One region of the Bradyrhizobium sp. CB1717 genome, then DNA from elsewhere that is predicted to be linked to it. Evidence: predicted binding sites of a transcription regulator. Region 1 holds the regulator's gene; the other holds the start of a gene.
The links. Region 1 encodes PhoB, which activates phosphate uptake and scavenging genes when phosphate is short. Its sites were predicted from a motif close to TGTCATNNANCTGTCAT; they were not measured.
Positions count from the first base shown of each region.

Region 1 (4,414 bases):
CCGCGCCGATCGGGAAGCCGCCGCCGAGCGCCTTGGCGAGCGACATCACATCAGGTGTAACGCCGGTGCGCCGATGGGCGAAGAGATCGCCGGTGCGGCCCATGCCGGTCTGCACCTCGTCGAAGGCGAGCAGCAGTCCCTTCTCGTCGCAGAGCTGACGCAACGCCTTGAGGAAAGCGGGCGTCGACGAACGTACGCCGCCCTCACCCTGGATCGGCTCGACCAGGATGCCGGCGGTCTGCGGACCGATCGCCTTCTTCACGGCTTCGATGTCACCGTGCGGGACCTGGTCGAAACCGTCCATCGGCGGACCGAACCCTTCGAGATATTTTGCAGATCCCGTCGCAGCCAGCGTCGCCAACGTGCGGCCATGGAAGGCGCCCTCGAAGGTGATGATGCGGTAGCGCTCCGGATGACCCTTGGAGAAGTGATGATGGCGGACCAGCTTGATCACGCCTTCCAGCGCCTCGGCGCCGGAATTGCAGAAGAACACGAAGTCCGCGAAGCTTTCCTGGCACAGACGTGCGGCGAGTTTCTCGCCGTCCGGGCTCTGGAACAGGTTCGACATGTGCCAGAGCTTGGTCGCCTGCTCCTGCAGCGCCTTGACCAGCGCGGGATGGGCGTGGCCAAGCGCGTTCACCGCGACGCCCGAGGTGAAATCGAGATAGCGCTCGCCATTGGTCGCGATCAGCCAGCAGCCTTCGCCGCGCTCGAAACCGAGGTCGGCCCTGGCGAAAACGGGGAGCAAATGCGGCGCGGCGCTGTTAGTCATGACGATCACTTGATGTTGCGGACGGCCTCAACGCGCTCACGCAGCGCACCATTGACCGGCCCGGAAAACGAAACGTGCCGCCTTTTAAGGGCGGCACGTGACACTATCTTATGCCGGGTAGAACGGGTGTCAATGCCGCCCGAAAGCCCCGCGAAACGCTGAATCCGTAGTCTTGCGGTGCCGGATTTGCGGGGTTTTTGCCACGGAACATGTGGAAGCGAGTCGGCTGACTCTTGCGCGTGAGTCACGCCATATTGTAGCGTTTGGCTTGTCAGATACGACATCTCGTGCAGCAGTTCTGATCCTCTAAGTCCTCATGTACCGGCGTAAACGTTCGGGCGTTCTGGTTACGCCCGGCGAGCCTTAAGGGATTCTGGCGGCACGGGTTTTTCGAGGCTTAGGCATTCGCCGCAAGGCGCCAGGACGGCAGCCGCACGGCGAGGGAAAGGGTGCAATGACGGTTTTGACCTGGTCCGACGATCGCGTCGAGCAGCTGAAAAAGCTCTGGGAGGCCGGATTGTCGGCCAGCCAGATCGCAGCCGAGCTCGGCAACGTGACCCGTAATGCCGTGATCGGCAAGGTGCACAGGCTCGGCCTGTCCGGCCGCGCCAAGAGCCCCTCATCGGCAGCTCCCCGGCCGCGCAAGGCGCGTCCGGCTCAGCACATGATGCGGGTCAGCCGCCCCATCGCACGCGGCAACACCGCGCTGGCACAGGCCTTCGAGGTCGAAGTCGAGGCGGAGCCTGTGACCTACGACAACGTGGTGCCGATGAGCCAGCGGCTGTCGCTGCTCGAATTGAACGAGGCGACCTGCCACTGGCCGGTCGGCGATCCCTCGAGCCCGGATTTCTTCTTTTGCGGCGGCAAGGCGCTGTCGGGCCTGCCCTACTGCGCCCAGCACTCGCGCGTGGCGTATCAGCCGGCGGCGGACCGCCGTCGCGCGCCGGCCAAGCCGGGCACGCGGTGAGCTTGTTCTGAGATCAAGAAGCAGCCGTCACACGATGACGGCTCAACACACTCCGCTGTCGTCCCGGCGAAGGCCGGGACCCATAACCACCGAATGCGGTTTGGCGAAGACTCTCTGTGACGCGGCTGCGCCGCGCAACTTGCACCGCGCTTCATCGATAGATCACGCGGTATGGGTCCCGGCCCCCGTGCGCAATTGCGCACTCGGCCGGGACGACACCCATGCTGCGGCAATAGCCCCCAAACCAGCTTACGTCTGCTCGGCCTTCGCAAAGCGATCGTCGAGCGCATAGCCGGCGCCGCGGACGGTGCGGATCGGGTCCTGCTCGCGACCGAGATTGAGCAGCTTGCGCAGGCGGCCGATATGGACGTCGACGGTGCGCTCGTCGATGTAGATGTCGCGGCCCCAGACGCTGTCGAGCAACTGCTCACGCGAGAACACGCGGCCGGGATGCTCCAGGAAGAACTCCAGCAGGCGATATTCGGTCGGGCCGAGATCGATCGGCCGGCCCGAGCGCGCGACGCGGCGCTTGTCGCGATCAAGCTCGATGTCGCCATAGGCGAGCACGGTGGCGAGCCGCTCAGGGCTCGCGCGCCGCAGGAGGCCCTTCACGCGCGCCAGCAGCTCCGGCACCGAGAACGGCTTGACGATGTAGTCGTCGGCGCCGGTCGCAAGCCCGCGCACCCGCTCGCTCTCCTCGCCGCGCGCGGTGAGCATGATGATGGGAAGCTGCTTGGTCTCGGGACGGGTCCGCAGCCGCCGGCACAGCTCGATGCCCGAGAGGCCCGGCAGCATCCAGTCGAGCACGATCAGGTCGGGGATGTGCTCCTTGAGGCGGGTGTCGGCATCGTCGCCGCGCATCACCGTCTCGACGTCATAGCCGTCGCCTTCGAGGTTGTAGCGGAGAAGCTCGGTGAGAGCTTCCTCGTCCTCAACCACCATAATGCGTGCGCCCATGGTGTCGTCGCTCCTTAAGTCTTCAGGTATTCGGGACCGTCGTGGCGAAGGTCGTCATGTCGCCCTTCGGCCGCTTGTCGGTGATGGCCTGGCCCTCGATCATGTAGAACACGGTCTCGGCGATGTTGGTGGCGTGATCGCCGATCCGCTCGATGTTCTTGGCGCAGAACATCAGATGGATGCAGAACGAGATGTTGCGCGGATCCTCCATCATGTAGGTGAGGAGCTCGCGGAACAGCGAGGTGCAGATGGCGTCGACTTCCTCGTCGCCCTTCCACACCGCCATCGCAGCCGGCAGATCGTGCGCGGCATAGGCGTCCAGCACCGACTTGACCTGCTGCTGCACGAGGTCGGTCATGTGCTCCAGGCCGCGGAACAGTTTGAGCGGATGGAAGTCGGCATCGAGCGCGGCGACGCGCTTTCCCATGTTCTTGGCGAGGTCGCCGATGCGCTCGAGATCGGTCGCAACGCGCATGGCGCCGACGATCTCGCGCAGATCCACCGCCATCGGCTGGCGGCGGGCGATGGTGAGCACGGCGCGCTCCTCGATCTTCTTCTGCAGCGCGTCGAGCTCGGCGTCGATGGTGACGACGCGCTGGCCGAGCGCGACGTCGCGGCGGATCAGCGCATCGACGGAATCGACGATCATGCGCTCGGCGATGCCGCCCATCTCGGCGACCAGGCGGGTGAGCTCCTGGAGGTCGGTGTCGAAAGCCTTTGCGGTATGTTCAGAACCCATGTCCCGTCTCCTCAGCCGAACCGGCCGGTGATGTAATCCTGCGTGCGCCGATCGGTCGGCGACGTGAAGATCTTGCTGGTGTCGTCGAACTCGATCAGCTCGCCGAGATACATGAAAGCGGTCTTGTCGGAGACGCGCGCCGCCTGCTGCATGTTGTGGGTGACGATCGCGATCGTGTAGTTCTCGGACAGTTCCTGGATCAGCTCCTCGACCTTGGCGGTCGAGATCGGATCGAGCGCCGAGCAGGGCTCGTCGAACAAAATCACTTCAGGCCGCACCGCGACGGTGCGGGCGATGCAGAGGCGCTGCTGCTGGCCGCCGGAGAGCGACAGGCCCGAGGCGTTGAGCTTGTCCTTGACCTCGTTCCACAGCGCGCCGCCGCGCAGCGCCTTCTCGACCCGGTCGTCCATCTCGGACTTCGAGATCTTCTCATAGAGGCGGATGCCGAAGGCGATGTTCTCGTAGATCGTCATCGGGAACGGCGTCGGCTTCTGGAACACCATGCCGACGCGGGCGCGCAGCAGGTTCAGGTCCAGCTTCGGGTCGAGGATGTTGGTCTGGTCGAGCATCAGCTGACCGGTGACGCGCTGGCCCGGATAGAGGTCGTACATCCGGTTGAAGATGCGCAGCAGGGTCGACTTGCCGCAGCCCGACGGGCCGATGAACGCCGTGACGCGGTTGCTGCCGAGCGTCAGGTTGATGTTCTTCAGCGCGTGGTGCTCGCCGTAATAGAAGTTGAGGTTGCGCACCGTCACCTTGGCGGGCGCTTCCGGCAACGGCTGCGAGGCCAGATGGGCGTTGGAACTCACGGATACGGAAAGATCGGTCATTTTGCAGTCCTCTCGGCGCCGAGGATGCGCGCGCCAATGTTCAGGGCAAGCACGGTGATCGTGATCAGCAGCGCGCCGCTCCAGGCGAGCTGCTTCCAGTAGGCGTAGGGGCTCTGCACGAAGTTGTTGATGGTAACCGGCAGGTTCGC
Region 1 covers NZ_CP121666.1:8,935,452-8,939,865, forward strand. The annotation lists gene QA649_RS41585 (aspartate aminotransferase family protein) at 1-772, opposite strand, end outside; gene QA649_RS41590 (GcrA family cell cycle regulator) at 1,227-1,739, shown strand; gene phoB (phosphate regulon transcriptional regulator PhoB) at 1,989-2,696, opposite strand; gene phoU (phosphate signaling complex protein PhoU) at 2,719-3,435, opposite strand; gene pstB (phosphate ABC transporter ATP-binding protein PstB) at 3,447-4,265, opposite strand; gene pstA (phosphate ABC transporter permease PstA) at 4,262-4,414, opposite strand, start outside.

Region 2 (4,414 bases), 670 kb from region 1:
TGTCCTCGAACACCAGCAGCAGGAATTCCGGCTTGTTGCTCTCGTTGCGGACCACGATCCGGATCGAGGCCACCATGCGCCGCTCGCCGCTGCGGTCGACGTCGAATTCATTGCGGAATTGACCATCCGGCGCCGCCAGCGCCGCCCGGTCGGCCGCCTCGATGCTCGCTGCCGAGCCCGGCGCAAACAGCTCCCGCGCATTCCTGCCGACGGCGTAGTCCCGCGACAGTCCCCAGAACCGCTCATAGGCGCTGTTCGCGAAGATGTAGCAACCGTCGTCGATGTTCTTGGCGGCCACGCAGGCCGGCACATGGTCGAGCACCGATTCCAGGAATTGCTTGGTGGAGGCGAGCTGCCGCGACAGCTTGCGCTGGTCGCTGACGTCGAGATGAGTTGCGACCGATCCGCCGTTCGGCAGGATGAAATATTTCACCAGGATGGCCCGCCCGTCGGGCAGCTCGGTGATCAGGCCGTTGGGGCTTGCCGCCTTCTCGTAGAATTCGTCGTCCGAGATGCCGCCGAGGACGCCCCGCTTGCGCCTGAGCTCGAGGATGTCGTAGCCGTTCATGCCGGCCCACAGGTCCGAGCGGGTCAGGCCGTAAATATCGAGATAGCGGTCGTTGCAGAAGATGATGCGCCGCTGCGCATCGGTCATCACCACGCCCTGGTTGAGATTGTTCATGGCGGAGGAGACGAAGGCGTTGCGCCGCAATTGCAGCCGCCTCGTCCGGCGCAGCGCCGAATGGACCCACAAGGCGACGGAGGCCAGGAACGCACAGACGACGATGCCCGCGATCAGGACTTCCCAGATCAGGTTGGGATCGAGCTGGCCGATGTAGCTCGGCGGGGCGAGTCCGTCCGAGAGCGCAAAGGCGCGCGCAGGCGCGACCGCGCTGGCCAGGCACACGACGGCCTGCACAGCAATCGGAAGCGTGCTGCCCACGTGCCAGTTCTTCTCAGCCATCAGCCACCCGCGATTTCAACGTCGGATTGTCTGGCCTCGCGGGTTTGGATCGGGTAAACGCCTGTACGTGCAACAGAAAAATGTGACGCCAAATACGGCAATTGCCCTGACATGATAAATGCTTCCTTAACGGAAAACGGCCCCAAGCCTTCGTTCTCAGGTCCAATTCCACCGGCGCTTCCAGCGGACGTCCTGCACAACCATGGATAAGGTCGACTGCATCGTCATCGGAGCCGGCGTCGTCGGGCTTGCGGTGGCCCGGCGGCTTGCGCAGGCCGGGCGCGAGGTCATCGTGCTCGAGGAAGCCGAGGCCATCGGCACCATCACCTCCTCGCGCAACAGCGAGGTCATCCATGCCGGCATCTACTACCGCGCCGGAAGCTGGATGGCGCGGATGTGCGTCAGCGGCAAGCACGCGCTCTACCGCTACTGCGGCGAGCGCGGCATCCCCCACAAGAACTGCGGCAAGCTGATCGTCGCGACCAACGCGAAGGAAACCGAGAAGCTGCAATCGATCAAGGCGCACGCCGAGGCCAATGGCGTGCTCGACATGCAGCTGCTCACGGGCGAGGCCGCACGCGCGCTGGAGCCTGCGCTGGCCTGTGACGCCGCGCTGCTCTCACCCTCGACCGGCATCATCGACAGCCACGCCTACATGCTCTCGCTGCGCGGCGAGGCCGAGGAAGCCGGCGCGGCGTTCGCGTTTCACACCCCGCTGGTCCGCGCCAAGGCGGCGGCTGGCGTGATCGAAGTCGAGGCCGGCGGCGAGGCGCCGATGACGCTGCAATGCAGCCTCCTCGTCAACGCTGCGGGACTCTCGGCGACGACGGTCGCGCGCAACATCGAGGGTATGCCGCTGGACCGGATTCCGCCGGCCTATCTCGCCAAGGGAAACTACTTCAGCTGCAGCGCCAGGGCGCCGTTCTCGCGCCTGATCTATCCGGTGCCCGAGCCCGGTGGGCTGGGGGTGCATTTGACGCTGGACATGGCAGGGCAGGCGCGTTTCGGTCCTGATGTCGAGTGGATCGAGACGATCAACTACGAGGTCGACCCGTCACGCGCCGAGCGCTTCTATCCGGCGATCCGCAAGTACTGGCCGACGCTGCCCGACGGCGCGTTGATGCCGAGCTATTCGGGCATCCGTCCGAAGATCGTGCCACCGGCGGTCGCCACGCAGGATTTTTTGATGCAAGGGCCGCGCGATCATGGCGTCGCAGGCCTGATCAATCTGTTCGGCATCGAATCGCCGGGACTGACGTCCTCGCTCGCGATCGCCGATCACGTTGCCGAGCTCGCAGAGATCTAGGCCACGCGCAACGATGATTGCGCGAGGTCTCGCACCTTGCAGCAGGGATGAGCGCAAAGGCTCTCATCCCTGCCTGAAAGGGTGCGATCAACTCAACACTGTTACGGGGGTTACTAGTGGAGCGTATCGCCTTGCTTCAGACGCTCAATCTGGTCCTTGACCATCAACTTCCGGCGCTTCAACTCAACAATTTGCAGGTCGTCTGTTGAAAGGTGCACGAGAGCTTCGTGCAATTCGTTTTCGAGAAGTTTGTGTTTCCGCTCCAATTCAACAAGATGTGCCTGAATTGTCATTCGAAACCTCCTCGGTAGGGTTGAACCTCAGGATTCGATCCGGACGGCGAAGTCTACATCACCGATTCGTTCTGTCGATGGATATCCGTCGTCGCCCCGTCATTTTTGAAAATACATATGTAATGAAGCGTGAGTACGGAACCGCGCGGAAAAAATCCATGATATCAATGCGCTTGCGCGGCGCCGTAGCGACTTGCAGAAATATGTTGCGGGAGATCGGCGGTCGATGGTCGCAGATCGCTTGCGGTCACGCCGCGCAAGGACGATAATTTCCACAGGGCATCCACAGCCCAGATCACACGCCTATCGGTTTTCGGCCACCGCAGACATGACCCATGAAGACGAGCGTGAGCTCGAAGCCGAGCTCACCCGGTTGCAGCAGGAACACCGAGATCTCGATGCCGCGATCGATGCACTGCATCAATCGCCTGCCCCCGACCTATTGCGGTTACAGCGGCTGAAGAAGCGCAAGCTGTTGTTGCGCGACCGCATCGCGTTCATCGAAGACCAGATCACGCCCGACATCATCGCCTGATCGCGTCCCGCACTGTCGTGACGCCTCCCCGCGCGTCTGAATCCACTTGACTCAAAAAGAACAAAATAGGAACATTCCTGCGACCGACGCCCCCAGGAAACGCCCAAGGAAAACTCACGAGGACAACGCAGATGCCGGCACCCGCCCTTTTGGACAACAGCCACTATGAACAGGCCTGCGATCAAGCGATCGCGATGTGCGACGGCAATCTGCGCAGCACCATCAAGGCGCTGATCATGGCCAACGAATATCTGGAGGCGGAGCTCGAAGAATTGCAGGCGGCAATTTCCGCCGGCTGCATTCCCGAGACCACGCGCAGCAAGGTGCGGAGCAAGAGCAGCGCCGCTTAACTTTCAACATTGGAGCAACGCCATGTCGGATGTGACCTATTACGTTGCAATGCCCTTTTTGATCGATGCCGACGGATCCCCCGTCGCAGGCGCGGCGGAGGAGTGTCAGTCCTCATCGGCAGCGCTACGGCGCGCCGAGATTCTGGCGCGCGGTGCCGGCCATATCGGCGCGGTCGCCTTCAGTCGCAGCGGCGATCCCATGACCGGCGAATTCGGCGACGCGACGCTGCTGCGCAAATTCGGCAACGTGCCGGAAGATCTCGCCACGCTGTAAGGAATTATTGTTCGAGCATGATCTTTTCGGAAAACCGCTTCACACTTTTCCGGATCATGCTCTAGCTGCTGATGAGCCTGATCCGCGGCTCGTGTCGGCGACGCGCCTTGCGCACATACATGGCGGCATCGGCCTCCTCCAGGGCGCGGCCTGCATCGGAATGCGGACCGAGCAAGGCGATTCCGGCGGAGGCGCCCGCCATCACCTGCTGCCCGCGGAAGTCGAAGGACAATTCGTCGATCGCCTGCTCGAAGGTTGCGGCCTTCGCCTTGGCATCGGTCTCATTGAGATTCCACAACAGCAGCGCGAACTCGTCGCCGCCGAGCCGGCCGACCACGTCGGAGGCGCGGACCTGCCGCGTCAGCGTCGCGACGATCGCCTTGAGCACCTTATCGCCGGCGGCATGGCCGAAGGAATCGTTGATCGGCTTCAGCCGGTCGACATCGAGCACGATCAGCGCGCCGCTGGCGCGATACCGCTTCATGTAGGCAATGGCGCGCGTGAGCTCGCGCTCGAAGCCGCGCCGGTTGGGAATCTCGAGCAGGAAGTCGGTGTCGGCGGCCGCCTCGAGTTCCGAGACCCGCAGCAGGGCCGCCTTGAGCTTGCCCCTGAGGTTTCGGATGGTCGCTTTGCTGTCATTGGCAGCCGGCGCGCTGCGCGAGGCCAGCCTGGCCGGGCGATTCGAGACGGCT
Region 2 covers NZ_CP121666.1:8,267,159-8,271,572, forward strand. The annotation lists gene QA649_RS38375 (EAL domain-containing protein) at 1-964, opposite strand, end outside; gene QA649_RS38380 (NAD(P)/FAD-dependent oxidoreductase) at 1,167-2,270, shown strand; gene QA649_RS38385 (DUF465 domain-containing protein) at 2,384-2,563, opposite strand; gene QA649_RS38390 (DUF465 domain-containing protein) at 2,892-3,098, shown strand; gene QA649_RS38395 (hypothetical protein) at 3,230-3,448, shown strand; gene QA649_RS38400 (hypothetical protein) at 3,471-3,722, shown strand; gene QA649_RS38405 (GGDEF domain-containing protein) at 3,784-4,414, opposite strand, start outside.
Region 2: QA649_RS38385 (DUF465 domain-containing protein) is a predicted target of PhoB. The motif match lies at 2,650-2,666, and genes of this name have one in related genera.